3 regions of the Pseudoduganella sp. HUAS MS19 genome follow, and region 2 is predicted to be linked to each of the others. Evidence: predicted binding sites of a transcription regulator. Region 2 holds the regulator's gene; each other region holds the start of a gene.

Region 1 (5,275 bases), 2.0 Mb from region 2:
CTGCGCAAGAAGCTGGCCTTGCCCGAGCACGTTGCCATCGAGGCTGTGCGCGGCGTCGGCTACCGCCTGCGCAAGCCGGATGGCGACGCATGAAGCCTGCGCGCCGCCCCTTCATCCGCTCCTTCCGCATTCGCATTGCGCTGATCACGACCGGCCTCGCCATCGGCGTGGTCGCAGTGCTGTTCGTCGCCTCCGCCGTGGCGGTCGTTGCGCGGCGCGCCAGCATCCTGGACCGCATGATGGTGGCGCACCTGTCAGGGCCGGGTTTCGGCACCAGGACGCCGGCCGTATGGCCTTCCATCGATGCCCACCTGAACGCCAGCTTCAGCGGCTTCGCGCCGGCCGGCAGCACGGAGCATTTCGCCATCCTGCGCGCGGTGGACGACAGCGGTGCCCTGCTGTACCGAAGCCCTGACTGGCCCCGCTCGCTGCTGGTGCCGGAAGCTGCCGACAGCCAACTGCGCACCTACTACGGCGGCGGCACGCAGTGGCGCATCGGCCAGACGCGGCGCGGCAGCGTGCTGGTGCAGTTCGGCGTCAACACCACCCTGTCTGAAGCCCAGCTCAAGGCCACCATCTGGCGCTTTGGCGGCGCAGTGATCCTGCTTTGCCTGGCGGTGGGCGGCGTGGCGTGGTACCTGGCCGGCCGTGCCATGCGCCCGATCGAACACCTGACCGGCGTGATGGAACGCATCCGTGCCAGCGATCTGCGCCAGCGTGTGGCAGCCGATGAAGAGGTGACGGAGTTCGAGCGCCTGGTTACCGTGTTCAACGACATGCTGGACCGGCTCGAGCGCAGCTTCCTGCAGTCGGCGCGCTTCTCGGGCGATGCGGCCCATGAACTGCGCACACCGGTATCGATCCTGCAGGGCGAACTGGAACGCGCCTTCGAACGGGCCGGCGCCTACCCCGAACTGGAACAGGCGCTGGCCGACATGCTGGATGAAGTGCGCCGCCTCGACAATGTGGTGCGCAAGCTGTTGATGCTGTCGCGCGCCGATGCCGGCCAGCTGCAGATCCCGATGCAGGCGTTCGACCTGGTGCCGGTCCTGCGTGAGCTGGCCGACGACCTCGACATGATGGCGCCGGACCGCCCCTTGCGGCTCGACCTGCCGCCGCGCATGGATGCGCAGGGCGACGCCGACCTGCTGCGCCAGGTGCTGCAAAACCTGGTCAGCAATGCGGTCAAGTACGGTGTGCCGCAAGGCTGGATCGCCATTGCCGGCCGCCGCAGCGGCACGGGCTGGCTAGTCGAGGTGGCCAACGCCTCAGCCGGCATCGCTTTCGAGCAGCGCGAACGCTTGTTCGACCGCTTCTATCGCGCCGAACATGCCTACAACCGGCGCATAGCCGGCGTCGGGCTCGGCCTGGCACTGGCACGCGAAATCGCCCGGGCCCACGGCGGCGAGCTGAAGCTGTCCGATTGCACGCCGACCCAGGTCACATTCAGCCTGACCCTGCCGTTAATAACTACTCAATAAGTAGTTGCAAGTCATTGATTTGATTGGCTTTTATGTCGGGAATTTTTACAGCAATATAAAAGTTGCTTCGATATTAATTTACAAGCGAATATTAAGTGCTTGATTCATTTAGGACTGTGATTTTTTGGCATGGCCCTTGCATGGATGGCCATGCAGATGATTGGTACCCGCCAATTCCTCACTGAAAAACCTGATTGGAGAGACGAGCATGAAAAAATATTTGCGCTGGTTGCTGGCAGGCGCACTGGGTTTGCTAAGCGCGGCCCAAGCATCCGCGTCGCCGGTGTTCACCGTGAACCCCACGGTCATCAACGGCGCCGGCAGCACCTTTGACGCCGATGCCATCAATGGCTTTTCTTCCACCCGTATCCGGCATGAAGCCGGCGACCCGGCCACCTTCTACCGCGCCAGCGGCTATGCTGTCTTCACCGGTTTTGCGCTGAACAGCGCGCCAGTACCTGGCGGACAATCGCAAGTCAACGTGGCTTACGGCCTGTATGCAACCTTTACCCAGGAGTTCACCTGCTCCGGCGTGCTGGCGCCAGGCGTGAGCTGCAACGTGAGCGCTTTCTCGTTCGAGCTGTGGGCCGACCCGGACAACGACAACACCTATTCGCTGGCGACCGTAGCGCTGGACCCGACCGTCCTGGCTGCCGGCGACCAGTACAAGCTGGCCAGCTCGAGCATGCTGACCGCCGGTGTCGGCGGCCTGGACCCGCTGGGCGGGGCGTACCAGAACCTGAACTTCGGCTGGGAGTTGTTCGACAATCCCGATCCGCTGGTGCCGGACGGCTTTGACTACTTCACCCTGCCGCGCCCGTTCTATACCGCCGCCTTCTCCGCCTTCAATAACACCTCGCTAGGCATCGAATGCGACGTGGCGGGCTGCCTCGGCGCCAACATCGTGGCGATTAACTCGGAGACCGGCATCTTGGACTTCAACCAGGTTCCGGAACCTGGCAGCCTGGTCCTGCTTGGCCTGGGCTTGCTGATGGTGGGCACGCAGCGCTTGCGGCGCCGCTAAGCCGAGCGCTGGAAGGCACGACGAGCTGATGCGATTGCCCGCATCAGCTCGTCGTGGCATGATCGTTTTTCAGCGCCGCGCGTTGGTCGGCCTTTTTAGCTTTCACCATGCTATTTGCGGGATGACTTGACGCCTGGCGCTTGCTGGAGGAACTCGCCATGCATGACAGCCCCGACGCCACGTCCAACACTGCGCACGACACCAGCGCAGACGACGCAGCCCCGCACTCCACGCTGAGCGAAGGCGATCCCCTGGTCGCGCAACTAGCCGACCAAGTCACGCAAGAACTGGACTTCGGCATCAGACTGGTCGACACGCCCACCGGGCGCAACCAGGCCAGCATGCTGATCCACCGCATGTATAGCTGGCGCGGTTTTACCGGCAACCATGCGTTGACGCCGGTCGCCAACCGCGTCACCCTGATGGCCAGCCAGCGCGGCGAAGCGGTGGGCACATTGAGCGTCGGCCTGGATTGCCCGGAAGGCTTGCTGGCCGACGAGCTGTTCAAGCCCGAACTGGACGCCTGCCGCGCCAAAGGCGGCCGCATCTGCGAAATCATCAAGTTCGCCTTCGACATGGCGGGCAACAGCAAGCAGTACCAGGCCGCCCTGTTCCACCTGGCCGTGATCACCGCGCGCGACGTCCACCAGCGCACGCATATGTTCATTGAAGTGCAGCCGCGCCATCGCGCCTTTTTCGACAATGCGCTGGGCTTCAAGCAGATCGGCGAGCCGGTGCTGAACCCGCGCGTCAATGTGCAGGGCATCCTGATGTGCGTCGAGCTGGCCTATATGACGGAACAGATCCAGCGTTACGGCGGCAAGGGGGCGGTGCCCGGCGTACGCTCGTTCTACCCGCAGTTCTTCTCGCCGCGCGAGGAAATAGGAATCGTCAACAGAATGCTCAACCTGCCACATGACTAGCCGCGACAAAGAACCTGCGATGGCTGCCCGCTTCCAGTACGAAGAGGCGTTTGCGCGCAACCTCGGTTGGGTCACACCGGAGGAACAGCAACGCTTGCGCGGCAAGCGCATCGCCATTGCCGGCATGGGCGGCGTGGGCGCCGTGCACCTGCTGACATTGGCCCGGCTCGGCGTCGGCGCCTTCCATATCGCCGACTTCGACTGCTACGACATCCCCAACCTGAACCGGCAGGCGGCCGCCTTCATGTCCACCATGGGCCAGCCCAAGGTGGCCGTGGCGGCACGCATGGCGCAGGACATCAATCCAGAAATCGAGATACGCCAGTTCGGCCAGGGCGTCAACGGCGCCAATGTCAGCGCCTTCCTCGACGGGGTCGACCTGTATGTCGATGGCCTGGACTTTTACGCCTTTGCCGCGCGCACCCTGGTCTACGGCCACTGCGCCGCGCAGCGCATCCCCGCGACCATGGCCGCGCCGCTGGGGATGGGCGCCTCCTGCCTGAATTTCCTGCCAGGACACATGAGCTTCGAGGACTATTTCCAGTGGGGCGACTTGCCGGAAGTGGAGAAAGCCCTGCGTTTCCTGGTCGGCCTGGCGCCGGCCAGCCTGCATCGCGGCTACCTGGTATGGCCGCAGGGCGTCGACCTGGCGCAGCGCCGCGGCCCGTCCACCAGCATGGGTTGCCAGCTGTGCGCGGGCATCGCGGCCAGCCAGGCGCTGAAAATCCTGCTGGGACGGGGCAAAGTGCTGGCCGCTCCCCACGGCTTCCAGTACGACGCCTACGAAGACAGATATGTGACGACCTGGCGGCCGGGCGGCAACCGCCACCCGCTGCAGCGCCTGGCCATGGCGCTGGCGCGCCGCAAATTCGTCGGTACGGCGCCGCCGCGCGCCGGCTGACTGGGGTGCGCGGCAGCCCGCCATTACCCGCTACATTCCACCGTTGGCTCCGATTTGTGCCAAATTATCACTTTGGCATGATTGCTGTCAAATCAACGCTTGACCAGACGCAAAGAAATTCCCTTGAAAAGGGAAAGTGTCGTCCCTATAATTGTTGGCACTCGTTAGCCGAGAGTGCTAACAACTGTCAATAAACCGAGTTAAAGGAGTTTTGTATGAACCTTCGCCCTTTGCATGATCGCGTCATCGTCAAACGCCTGGACCAGGAAACCAAGACCGCGTCCGGCCTGATCATCCCTGATGCAGCCGCTGAAAAGCCAGACCAGGGTGAAGTGCTGGCAGTTGGCAACGGCAAAGTTGCTGACAACGGCACCGTGCGTGCTCTGGAAGTGAAAGTGGGCGACCGCGTTCTGTTCGGCAAATACGCCGGCCAAGCCGTCAAGGTGGACGGCCAGGAACTGCTGGTAATGCGCGAAGAAGACATCATGGCCGTGGTGCAGAAGTAATCACAGCCCCCTAGATAGACAGAATTCAGGAGAAAACAAACATGGCAGCTAAAGAAGTCATTTTCGGCGATTCCGCACGTGCCAAGATGGTCGAAGGCGTGAACATCCTCGCCAACGCAGTTAAAGTCACCCTGGGCCCGAAAGGCCGCAACGTGGTGCTGGAGCGCTCCTTCGGCGCCCCAACCGTCACCAAGGACGGCGTGTCGGTCGCTAAAGAGATCGAACTGAAAGACAAGCTGATGAACATGGGCGCGCAGATGGTCAAGGAAGTTGCTTCCAAGACCTCCGACAACGCCGGTGACGGTACCACCACCGCAACCGTGCTGGCCCAGGCAATCGTGCGCGAAGGCATGAAATACGTTGCCGCCGGCATGAACCCGATGGACCTGAAGCGCGGCATCGACAAGGCAGTTGCTGCCACCGTCGAACAGCTGAAGACC
Region 2 (5,275 bases):
ACGAACACTGTCAGCGGCCGCCCGGCCAGCGCACGGTCGACCAGCGCCACCGCCTTCACCAGCACGCCATCGGCACGCAGTCTTTCGATGCGGCGCTGGCAGGTCGCGACCGATGAATGCACGCGCTCTGCGATCTCGCGCAGGGGCGTGCTGGCATCCTCTTGCAGGATATTGAGGATGCTGCGGTCGATCCGGTCCAACTCCCTCATGCGAGGTGCCGCAGTGGATGCGCCCAGGCCGGCCAGCATGGTTCGAAGAACCGCTCCACCATTGCGGGCGTGACTTCGGCCAGGGTCGCGGGATTCCACTTCGGCTGGTTGTCCTTGTCGATCACCAGCGCACGCACGCCTTCGAAAATTTCGCCGTGTTCGAAGTTGCGGCGCACCAGGTTGCGCTCCATGCGCAGGCAATCCGACACGCCCAGCGCGGCGCCGCGCTTCAGCAGTTCGTGGGTCACGCTCATCATCAAGGGCGAGCGTAATTCCATCGCCTTGAGCGACTTCTGCGCGAAAGGCGTGCTGTCGCCGCGCAGCGAATCCATGATGGCCGGCACCGAACCGGCGGAGAAATGCTTGTCGATCAGGGCGCGCTGCGCCTCCAGTTCGCTGTCGCCGGCGAACGCATTGTGCGGGCCGGCAAAGACGGCAATCGCATCGCGCAGCGACTCGCCGGGAGTGGACTCGAACAGCGCTGCCAGACCGGCCAGTTCCGTTTCCGGCACGAAGTAGTCTGCCAGGTCCAGGTAGAGCGCGTCGGCCGCGCCGACCGTCAAGCCGGTCAGCCCGAGCCACATGCCGAGCCGCCCCGGCGCATGCGACAGGAAATGGCTGCCGCCCACGTCAGGGAACAGGCCGATATTCACTTCCGGCATCGCCATCTTGGTACGGCCGGTGACGATGCGCACGCCGCAGTCAGGCCCACCCTGTGCGATCCCCATGCCGCCGCCCATCACCACGCCATCCATCAGCGCCACATAAGGCTTGGGGTAGAAATGGATCAAATGGTTAAGCGCATATTCTTCGGTGAAGAAGTCTTCCAGCAGGGCGCTGCCGCCTTGTGTATTGGCGCGGCCGACGTCATGGAAAAAACGGATATCGCCGCCGGCACACAGCGCGCGTTCACTGCTGCTGCGCACGACAACCGCCGCCACGGACGCATCGTCGCGCCACGCCAGCAGCGCTTGCGTCATCGCGCGCACCATGTCGAGGGACAGTGAATTGAGGGCTTTGGGCCGGTCCAGCGTGATGAAGCCGGTGCCGTTGGAGATGTGGGTTTGGACGTGTTCGCTCATGCAAATATTTTAACGCACCCTGGCCGCAAAAAAGGGCGCCAATTGCGCCCTTTGGTGTGCTACACGGCCAGTCCTTTACATGGCGGTGGGTGGTGCTTCGTACGTATCCGGGAAATGCTTGATGGCCGCATGATTGTGGTTCTGCACACGGTCTTTGTATTTCATGACCTGGCGATCCAGTTTGTCAATCAGGGTGTCGATGGCGGCGTAGAGGTCTTGCGACAGGCTTTCGACGTACACGGTTTTGCCAGACATGCGCAGGTTGATTTCGGCTTTCTGGCGTTTCTCTTTCTCGGTGAGGTTATCTACAGTCAGGATGACAGCAATATCGATTACTTGATCGAAATGGCGCTTGACTCGTTCCAGCTTGTTCTGCACGTATTCGCGAATGGCCGGGGTCACTTCGACATGATGTCCACTGATGGTGAGATTCATACACACTCCTAAAGATGATGTCGCTCTCGAGTTCGTGCGCGCCGAAACGCACAGAGGAACCCATGCACTACAAAGATTTGCGGAGGCTTACCGGAGGGATTTTCAACGCTTCTCGATATTTGGCAACAGTCCGTCGCGCAATCACCATGCCTTGTTCTCCCAGCATGTCCGCAATCTTACTGTCGGATAAAGGATTTTTCGGGTCTTCTGCTCCTGTCAATTGCACGATCAGTGCCCGTATCGCAGTCGAGGAAGCTTCACCCCCAGCTTCGGTCGCGACGTGGCTACCAAAGAAATATTTCAACTCAAACATGCCATGTGGGGTGAGCATGTATTTTTGAGTTGTTACGCGAGAAATAGTGCTCTCGTGTAGTCCCAGTGTATCAGCAATTTCACGCAACACAAGGGGTCTCATGGCCACCGCGCCATGACTGAAAAAGTTCTTTTGTCGTTCTACTATCGCCTCCGCCACGCGTAGGATCGTGTCGAAACGCTGGCGCATATTCTTGATCAGCCACTTGGCTTCCTGCAGCTGGCCATTCATCTGCGACTCGCTCTTGCCTTGCTTGAGCAGGTTGGCGTACAGCGCGTTCACGCGCAGGCGCGGCACCACGTCGTTATTCAGCGTGACCAGCCAGCCGCCGCGGCCCTTCTTCACGATCACGTCCGGCACCACATAGTCTGACTCGCCTGACGCAAATTCGGCGCCCGGATGCGGGTTGCACTGGCGGATCACGCACTGCGCTTCGCGCAAGTCTTCGTCGTCGCAGTCGAGGGCTTTCTTCAGCTTGGTGAATTCGCGCTGGGCAAACCAGGTCAGGTGCTTTTCGACGATGGTCAGCGCCATGCGGCGCGTCACCAGCGGCACGCCCGGCATGCGCTTGATCTGCAGCGCCAGGCATTCGGCGGCATTGCGCGCGGCAACGCCGGGCGGGTCGAAACTTTGCAGCAGCACCAGGCTGCAACGCAGGTCGTCCAGCTCGATCTCCAGCTCGGGCGGCAGGCGCTCGTGGATTTCTTCCAGCGGCTCCTCCAGGTAGCCGTTATCGTCCAGCGCATCGATGATCAGCTCCATCAGCGCGCGGTCGCGCGGCTCCTGCACGGTGACGCGCATCTGCTCCAGCAGGTGTTCGCGCAGCGTGCAGCCGGAAGCTTCCAGTTGCGGGCGGCTGTCTTCGTCGTCGGCGGATTTGCTGCCGGAGCTGGCGCTCCAGTCGGTGTCGTCGCTGCCGTTGCCGGCGCTTTCGCTGTCGCCGCCTTCATAGCCTTCGCCATCGGCAGCGGCGGGGGCGTCGCCGCCCTCGCCTGGCGCGCCATCAGGTGTGGGCGCGGCGGGGCCTTCCGAGCCATTGCCGTTGCCCTGGCTGATGGCGCCATCGGCCAGCAGGCGCACCGAGTGGTCGAGCGGATCGTCAAGGCGCTCCAGCATGGGATTGTCGCCAAGCAGCTGTTCCAACTCCTGGTGCAGTTCCAGCGTGGACAGCTGCAACAGGCGGATGGATTGTTGCAGCTGCGGCGTCAGCGCCAGGTGTTGCGAGGTTCGCAGTTGCAGTGTTTGTTTCATGGCCTTCGCTTACATGCGGAAGTGTTCGCCGAGGTAGACACGGCGTACGGATTCGTTGGCAATGATGTCGTCCGGGCGGCCCGAAGCCAGCACGGCGCCCTGGTTGATGATGTAGGCGCGGTCGCAGATGCCGAGGGTCTCACGCACATTATGGTCGGTGATCAGGACACCGATATTGCGCTCCTTCAGGAAACGCACAATACGTTGGATTTCGATCACGGCGATCGGGTCCACGCCGGCGAACGGTTCGTCCAGCAGCACGAAACGCGGATTGGTGGCCAGGGCGCGTGCAATTTCCACGCGGCGGCGCTCGCCACCGGACAGCGACAGGGCCGGATTCTCGCGCAGCTTCTCGATTTGCAAGTCGGCCAGCAGCGCTTCCAGGCGCTGGTTGATCTCGGCCTTGGCCAGCGGCTTGCCGTCGACCCTCTGCAGTTCCAGCACCGCGCGGATATTTTCCTCCACGGTCAGCTTGCGGAACACCGAAGCTTCCTGCGGCAGGTAGGACAGGCCCAGCGCGGCGCGCTTGTGGATCGGCAGGCTCGATACGTCGGCGCCGCCGATATCGATGGTGCCCGCATCGGAGGCCACCAGGCCGACGATCATGTAGAAGGAAGTGGTCTTGCCGGCGCCGTTAGGGCCCAGCAGGCCGACCACTTCGCCGCAGTCGACTTGCAGCGAAACGTCGTGCACCACCTGGCGTTTGCCATAGGTTTTCTGGAGGCCGCGCACGACCAGCGTGCTGGCGCAGGTATTTGCTTGCATGCTTACTTCTTCTCCGTGGTGGCGGCAGGCGTGGTTGGCTGGGCCGCAGGCGTGGTTGGCTGGGCCGCAGGCGGTTCGGTGCGGGCCGGCTGGATCACCATGGTGCCGCGGCCGCCGCCCGGCTTGCTCTCGCCGCTTGCGGTATTGCGCACGCTGAAGAATTCCTTGCGGCTGTCGTAGGAGATGAACTCGCCCTGCACTTCATCGTTCTGCTTGCCGCCTTCCAGGCGGCGGATGGTGGCTTTGTTGAACATTTTCACCAGCTCAACCTGTTCCTCATATTCGATACGCTCGGCGTCGCCTTCCACCCACTGATCGCCGGCGCCGTCGCGCTTCTGGCGGAAGGTGGCTTTCTTGCCGTCGCCGAACAGGGTTACCTGCTGGTAGCCTTCCGGCGTCAGCTTGACGAAGGCGCGCTCGGCCGTCATGGTCAGCGTGCCGCGGGTCAGCCTGACGCCTCCCTGCAGCACGGTGATCTGCTTGACATCGTCAATGTCCATCGAGCCGTAGCTGATGTTGGTCGGCTTGTAGGAGTCGGCTTTCTCGGCCAGCGCCGGAGCCGCGACTCCCAGCAGCAAGGCTGCCGACAAGAGTAGTCGTTTCATAGTCATTCCTCAGTTATTGGTCCGCGGCCTTGGGCGGAATCTGCAGCGTGCCATTGCCGGCAAGGTGCATTTCGCGCGTCGCGTTATTGGCGCGCATGCTGTTGGCCGAAGCGGTCGTATTGCCTAGCCGCAGCTTCACCGGGCGGTCGGTTTCCATGCGGTCTTCGTCCGGGAAGATCACCAGCTTGTCCGATTCCAGGTGCAGCAGTTGCGAGTCCGGCGCCGCGGCGCGGTCGATCGTGACATGGCCGCTCAGGGTGACGCGGCTGTTGACGTCGTCCACCCGCGCCGTGTCCGCCACGATTTCCATCGGCGGCTTGTCGGCGGACAGGCTGCGCACGCGCGGCTGGTCGATCTCGGATGAATCGTCGATCGGGCGGTGGGTCAGCCGGTTGCCGGCAATAATATAGCTCGGTTTGCCTTCCCGCGTCATGCGCACGAAGGAGAAGTTGTCGATGATGTAGTCCGGCTCGTTCATGCGCAGGTCGGCCTGCATCTGTTCATCGGCCCGGTTCAGCAGTTCGAGCAGGTAAAAGCTGCCGAGCGCCGCCAGCAGCACGACGATCATGCCGATGGAAAGGCGGAAGCGGTGGGCGGTCCTCTGGTTACGCATTG
Region 3 (5,275 bases), 2.4 Mb from region 2:
TATATCGACAGCAAGTTCGATAAGGTGTTCCACAATTACAGCAGGCTGATTGCAAAGCAGCGGACCCTGAACCTGTTCCAGCGTACTTTCAGCCAACTCACCCTGGTGCTGCCGGCGGTGATCCTCGCCGACGCTGTGCTGTCCGGCGAGCTGGAAGTAGGGCGGGCCGTACAGGCGGCCGGTGCATTCACTGCAGTGCTTGGCGCCGTGGGCGTTATCGTCGACAACTTTGAAAGCCTGAGCCGCTTCGTCGCGGGCACCGAACGCCTGCAGACATTATCGAGGCTGGTACTTCCATCCCCCGAGGAAGCGCCGCTGGCCGACAGGCAGCGGCCGCGGATCAGGATGCGGGCCGGCAAGCGGATCGCAGTGGACTCCCTGACCGTGTGCCCGCCTCAATCCGAGCGCGTACTCGTCAAGGACCTGTCGTTTGCGCTGGAACCGGGCGATGCACTGATGATCGTCGGCGATAGCGGTTGCGGCAAAAGCTCACTATTGCGCGCAATCGCAGGCTTGTGGGATAACGGCAGTGGACTGATTCACCATCCGCCCCTGGAAGATTTCTTCTTTCTGCCGCAGCAGCCTTACCTGCAACATGGCACGCTGCGCAGCCAGCTCATCTATCCAAGCGTGCAGTCGAGCCTGGACGACGCGCGCTTGCTGGAGATACTGGACGAAGTACACTTGCCGCATCTTGCCCGGCGTGTCGGTGGTCTTGACGCGGTGCATGATTGGCAGAAGCTGCTGTCGGTGGGCGAGCAACAGCGGCTGGCATTTGGCCGTGTGCTTGTGCATGAGCCAAACATCGTGATCCTGGACGAAGCGACCAGCGCGCTCGACAGTGTTAATGAAGCCTTCCTGTACCAGCGCTTGCGCGCAAGCGGCGCCACCCTGATCAGTATCGCGCACCGCGCGGCCGTGCGGCGCCACCATACACATGTGCTGCAATTGAAGGGCGATGGCGCGTGGGAATTCCATGAGGTGCCGGGACCGCCAGCCGGCGAGCTGCAAGGCGCGGAGCTCAGGGGCCTTCAGCGTCGCTCCGAACTCGATGAATGCGGATAATCTGGAAGTTGTACTGTTCCGCCGCCAGCGGGCCGCCGCCCCTGGTCAATTGCTGCCGCTGAAGGTAGTCGCTGACAAGCATGGCGGCGCCTTGCTCGGTCAGTACCTCGGCCGCATTTGCCGTTATCTGATGCTCAGTCCGGTCGGCATTCCGGTAGGCGATAACCCAAATAGACACCTGCTTCTCTTTCTTGCATTCGTAAGGGAAACACGGATGTTATCAAAGTGGGGCGCCTTGTTGCGTCCGTTTGCACGTAAGCTTGGCTAAAATTTCCCAACTGCAAATTTAGTTGTCGTGAAATTTAACACCTTTCATGCTTGAAGTTGTGGTAGCTCAGCATAATCAGGTACTTAGAGTGTAGGCACGGTTGATGCTTCATCCAGCTTGTAGTTTCCACAACCAAATTATGGAGCGCGATATGAAAGCTAAAATGCTGTTCAAGTCTTGCCTGCTGGCCTGCTCCGTTCTGGCAGGTGCGCAAGCGATTGCTGGCCCAGGCACCGTTAACAGTATCGAATTCAGCTTCATGAACTACAGCATGACCGTGCCACCGGCCTTTAGCAGTCTGCCTTTGACGAATTTCGACAACACGCCTGCGGCTTCGCCGATTTCGGTCCCGGCCCCACAGGACATTCATCCTGTTGTCGAGGTATCCCTGCCTTCGACCACAGCCCCCGCTGGTGGATCTGCAATCATTACGGCGCCGGAGTTGCCGCAAGCGGCAGCAGCCATCCCCGAGCCAGGGACCCTGGCTTTGCTCGGCCTGGGTTGCGCATTGCTTTTCCTGCGCCGCCGGGAGGGGTCCCATGTTTAGCTCGCGCAGCTTACCAGCGCTTGTCCTGACTATGCTGCTGGCGGCATGCGGTGGCGGCGGCTCGGGCGGCGCGCCCGTGGTGGCCACCAGTCCGCCGCCTAGCGTGCCGCCTCCGTTGGAGGGCAATATCGTCACCACGGTTCCTGCCCCGACCTATGCGGCGGGCAGCGGCAATCTCAGTATCTTCAATGCGATCAACGCCTTGCGCAGCAAGATCGGTTCCGGGCTGTTGGCCCAGAGCCTGCTGCTGGATAAGTCGGCAGGCGCACACTGGAGTTACATCAACCAGAATGGCATCAGCGAGCTGCACGGTGAAACAATCGGCAAGCCCGGTTTCACGGGTGTCCGGGCAGCGGACCGGATCGCCGCGGCAGGCTACGCGGCCGCAGTCTCCGGCGAGGCGATCTACAGCACGGTGGGTACCGACAAGTACATGACCTGTGTTGCGGAGTGGGCCAATTCGGTGTACCACGCGGCCCTGCTGTTTGCCAGCACGATTGATATTGGCATCGCAGCCAACAACTTCAATCCGGCAGAGGGGGCGTCGACGCTTTGCGTGGTTGATGTGGCCACGAGTACCTCGCAAACTGCGCAGCTGCCAGGCGCGGGCAGTATTCGTGCATACCCTTACGCGAACCAGGTGGATGTGCCCTTTGTCTTCTTCAACCGCACGGAAACCCCGACGCCAGTGCCGGACCTGCTCGAGGCGGGGACGCCAGTCACCGTCAGTTTCGAAACCCGGGGTATGGCCGTGACGGCGCCGATCTCGATCAGCCAGTTCAGCCTGACGCCTGCCGGCGGTGCGGCGGTCGACGCCCGTATCCTGGTAAACAAGGGTGGCAAACTTGGCCCGGTCATCACGACCAACGGCCCGGCGTTGACGGATGACGGCAATATGCAGGGCTTCACAGCAACCCTGGTGCCGGTGCAGCGCCTGAAGCCTGCCACCGCCTACTCTGTGGCCCTGATTGCCATGGTGGATGGAAAGGCCATCAATAAGTCCTGGACGTTTACTACGGCTGCGCAGTAAGGGCAGTGCCATGGGGCCGGCAATCCGGGGGGAGACGCCGGCCTTTTCCGTTTACTTGGGACGCGGCGACTGCAAGCCCCTGTCGGGGCGGGCGATGCTGCCCGAACGCAGCAGGCGCACTGTATGCCCAACCGCGCGCGCAACGTTGCGGACTTCCTCCTGGAATGCCGCGTCCTTGTCCAAGGCGTCGTGACTGCTTGCATACGGTTCGTAATAGCCAAGATAGCGCTCAAGCCGGGCCTGCGAGCCGGCATCGATCAATTGCATCCAATCGAGCCAATCGGATAGATTGCGGCGCAGGCTTTCGGCGCCGGCGACGTCGCCGTGTACCACCAGGCCATAGGCGCGTCCGGCCAGATGTTTCGGGTAAGGCCAGCCTGCCAGTTCCAGTGCCTTGGCCTCTTCAGGCTTTTTGCCGTGGGTGCTGGTCGGGTCCGGATTGCCGCCGTCTGCGCACACCAGGCGGTCGATCATCAGCTTCAGGACGGACGGTGCCTGGTACCAGTAGACTGGTGTCAGGATAATGATGCCGTGCGCCGCGACCCATTGTTCATAGATCTCGTTCATCCAGTCGTTCACCTGCCCGAGGCTATGATTGGGGTAGCAGCTGCAGGGCCAATGGCAGAGCGGCATGGCGGTGGATACGCAGCCTTTGCAAGGATGGATGCGCACTTCGAATTCCGAGGTGAGGCGGCTCAGGTCAAGGATGTCGCTGGCGATGCCATCGGCGGACAAGGTGGCCTCGGCCAGTTTCAGCATGCGCCAGGTCTTTGACATTTCGCCGGGACAGCTGCCGTCATTCCGTGCCGCACCGCATATCAACAGCACTTTCGACGGCGTTGCAGGGTCTTTCTGGCGCTGTTCGGCAGCTTGCAGGCGCGCGGCTGCCGCTTTCCACTCAAGCGACAGCTGATAGGCCGGGTCGGCGTAACCCGGCCCGGCTGGTTCGGTCAGGGGCGCTTTGCGGCTGCCGCTGAAGTTTTGCCAGGCGACCTCCTCCAGCTTCGACAATTCGCCGCGCAGCGTATCGAACGTGGAGTCGGCAAAATTGCGCATGAAGCGTAGCCGGAACTCGCTGCGCTCCAGCTTGGCGGGGGCCTGGCCTTTGCGGACCTCGGTCATTTTTCCCTCCTGTCCAGGAGACGTTGACACGGTCGGGTCGGAGCGTCGGTTCGGCAGCGAACGGACCGGACAGGGCGGCAGAACTTGACCTGGATTAAGGATGAGACGGGGACAGGAGGGCTACGATGGCAGCATGGCAAAGAGGTTCCCAATCGTCCCCTTGCACCCGGAGCGGGTGTGCTGGGGATGCGATAAATACTGTCCTGCTGACAGCCTGGCGTGCGGCAATGGCTCAGAGCGGACCCAGCATCCAGCGGAGTTGTTCGGCCCGGACTGGAGGGAGTGGGAATCGCCGCTGCTGGCGCCCCAACCGGGCGCCAATGTGAAGAAGACCGCGTGAGGCGCGGCTCATGCAAGCAGTCGCGTGCTGCAGGTCGATAGATTGAGCATAAAAACGACGCCACATCCGATTGTCAGATTCTGTGGCAAGCCGGCTGGTCTGGGACTAACATATTGTCGCACCGAGAAAGGAGGAAATCATGGCTAATCTGAGGCGTTACGATCCATTCACGGACCTGGCCCGTTTCGATCCCTTCCGCAATTTCGAAGACCTGTTCCGTGACTTCCGGTTGGCGAACATCACGCGCGAAGGCGAGGGGCAGCAGCCGATCCGTATCGATGTGCACGAAGATGAAGTGTCCTACACGGTTCGGGCTGACGTCCCCGGAGTAAATAAGGACGACATCAAGGTCGACATTTCCGGCAACCGCGTCACGATCGCTGCGGAAACCAAGCGGGTCGCAGAGGAAAAGCAGGGCGGCACTGTCGTCCGGAGCGAACGCTATTTCGGCGAGCAGTATCGCAGCTTCACCCTCGAGCACGATATCGATGACAGCAAGGCGACCGCGAAGTGCGAGGGCGGCGTACTCGAGCTGACCTTGCCGAAGAAGGCGAAGCAGGGCAGCCGCAAGCTGGAAATCCACTAAACCCTGACCGGCAAGGTCAGGATGAAACTGGTGCCCTCTCCGAGGGCACTTTTTACGTCGATTCGCCCGCCAAGCAAACCATACACGATGTTGTAGACGATGTTGAGGCCCAGGCCGGAGCCACCGCGGCCCAGTTTGGTGGTAAAGAATGGATCGTAAATTTTGCCCATGTTCTCAGGTGCGATGCCAATGCCGTTGTCGCGCACCGCGATCGCTACCGCATCGCCGCCGATGGTTTCGGCGGTAATCACGATCTCGCCGCTGTCGATCCCTTCAAAGGCGTGGATCAGCCCATTGTTGACCAGGTTGATGAGCAC

What was found. Region 2 encodes sigma-54, which starts transcription at its own class of promoters, with help from an activator protein. Its sites were predicted from a motif close to TGGCANGNAANCTGCTTT; they were not measured.
Region 1: pepA (flocculation-associated PEP-CTERM protein PepA) is a predicted target of sigma-54. The motif match lies at 1,607-1,624, and genes of this name have one in related genera.
Region 3: ACWBU6_RS15325 (PEP-CTERM sorting domain-containing protein) is a predicted target of sigma-54. The motif match lies at 1,426-1,443, and genes of this name have one in related genera.

The regions. Positions count from the first base shown of each region.
Region 1 covers NZ_CM132133.1:5,342,463-5,347,737, forward strand. The annotation lists gene ACWBU6_RS24530 (response regulator transcription factor) at 1-93, shown strand, start outside; gene ACWBU6_RS24535 (sensor histidine kinase) at 90-1,481, shown strand; gene pepA (flocculation-associated PEP-CTERM protein PepA) at 1,690-2,505, shown strand; gene ACWBU6_RS24545 (N-acyl amino acid synthase FeeM domain-containing protein) at 2,664-3,428, shown strand; gene ACWBU6_RS24550 (ThiF family adenylyltransferase) at 3,421-4,329, shown strand; gene groES (co-chaperone GroES) at 4,545-4,835, shown strand; gene groL (chaperonin GroEL) at 4,877-5,275, shown strand, end outside.
Region 2 covers NZ_CM132133.1:953,864-959,138, reverse strand. The annotation lists gene ACWBU6_RS04470 (Lrp/AsnC family transcriptional regulator) at 1-209, opposite strand, end outside; gene ACWBU6_RS04465 (enoyl-CoA hydratase/isomerase family protein) at 206-1,291, opposite strand; gene hpf (ribosome hibernation-promoting factor, HPF/YfiA family) at 1,367-1,726, opposite strand; gene ACWBU6_RS04455 (RNA polymerase factor sigma-54) at 1,794-3,290, opposite strand; gene lptB (LPS export ABC transporter ATP-binding protein) at 3,300-4,055, opposite strand; gene lptA (lipopolysaccharide transport periplasmic protein LptA) at 4,058-4,660, opposite strand; gene lptC (LPS export ABC transporter periplasmic protein LptC) at 4,674-5,273, opposite strand.
Region 3 covers NZ_CM132133.1:3,354,001-3,359,275, forward strand. The annotation lists gene ACWBU6_RS15315 (ABC transporter ATP-binding protein/permease) at 1-1,065, shown strand, start outside; gene ACWBU6_RS15320 (hypothetical protein) at 1,052-1,333, shown strand; gene ACWBU6_RS15325 (PEP-CTERM sorting domain-containing protein) at 1,485-1,880, shown strand; gene ACWBU6_RS15330 (hypothetical protein) at 1,873-2,910, shown strand; gene ACWBU6_RS15335 (flavodoxin family protein) at 2,962-4,032, opposite strand; gene ACWBU6_RS15340 (DUF3079 domain-containing protein) at 4,166-4,372, shown strand; gene ACWBU6_RS15345 (Hsp20/alpha crystallin family protein) at 4,512-4,958, shown strand; gene ACWBU6_RS15350 (ATP-binding protein) at 4,955-5,275, opposite strand, start outside.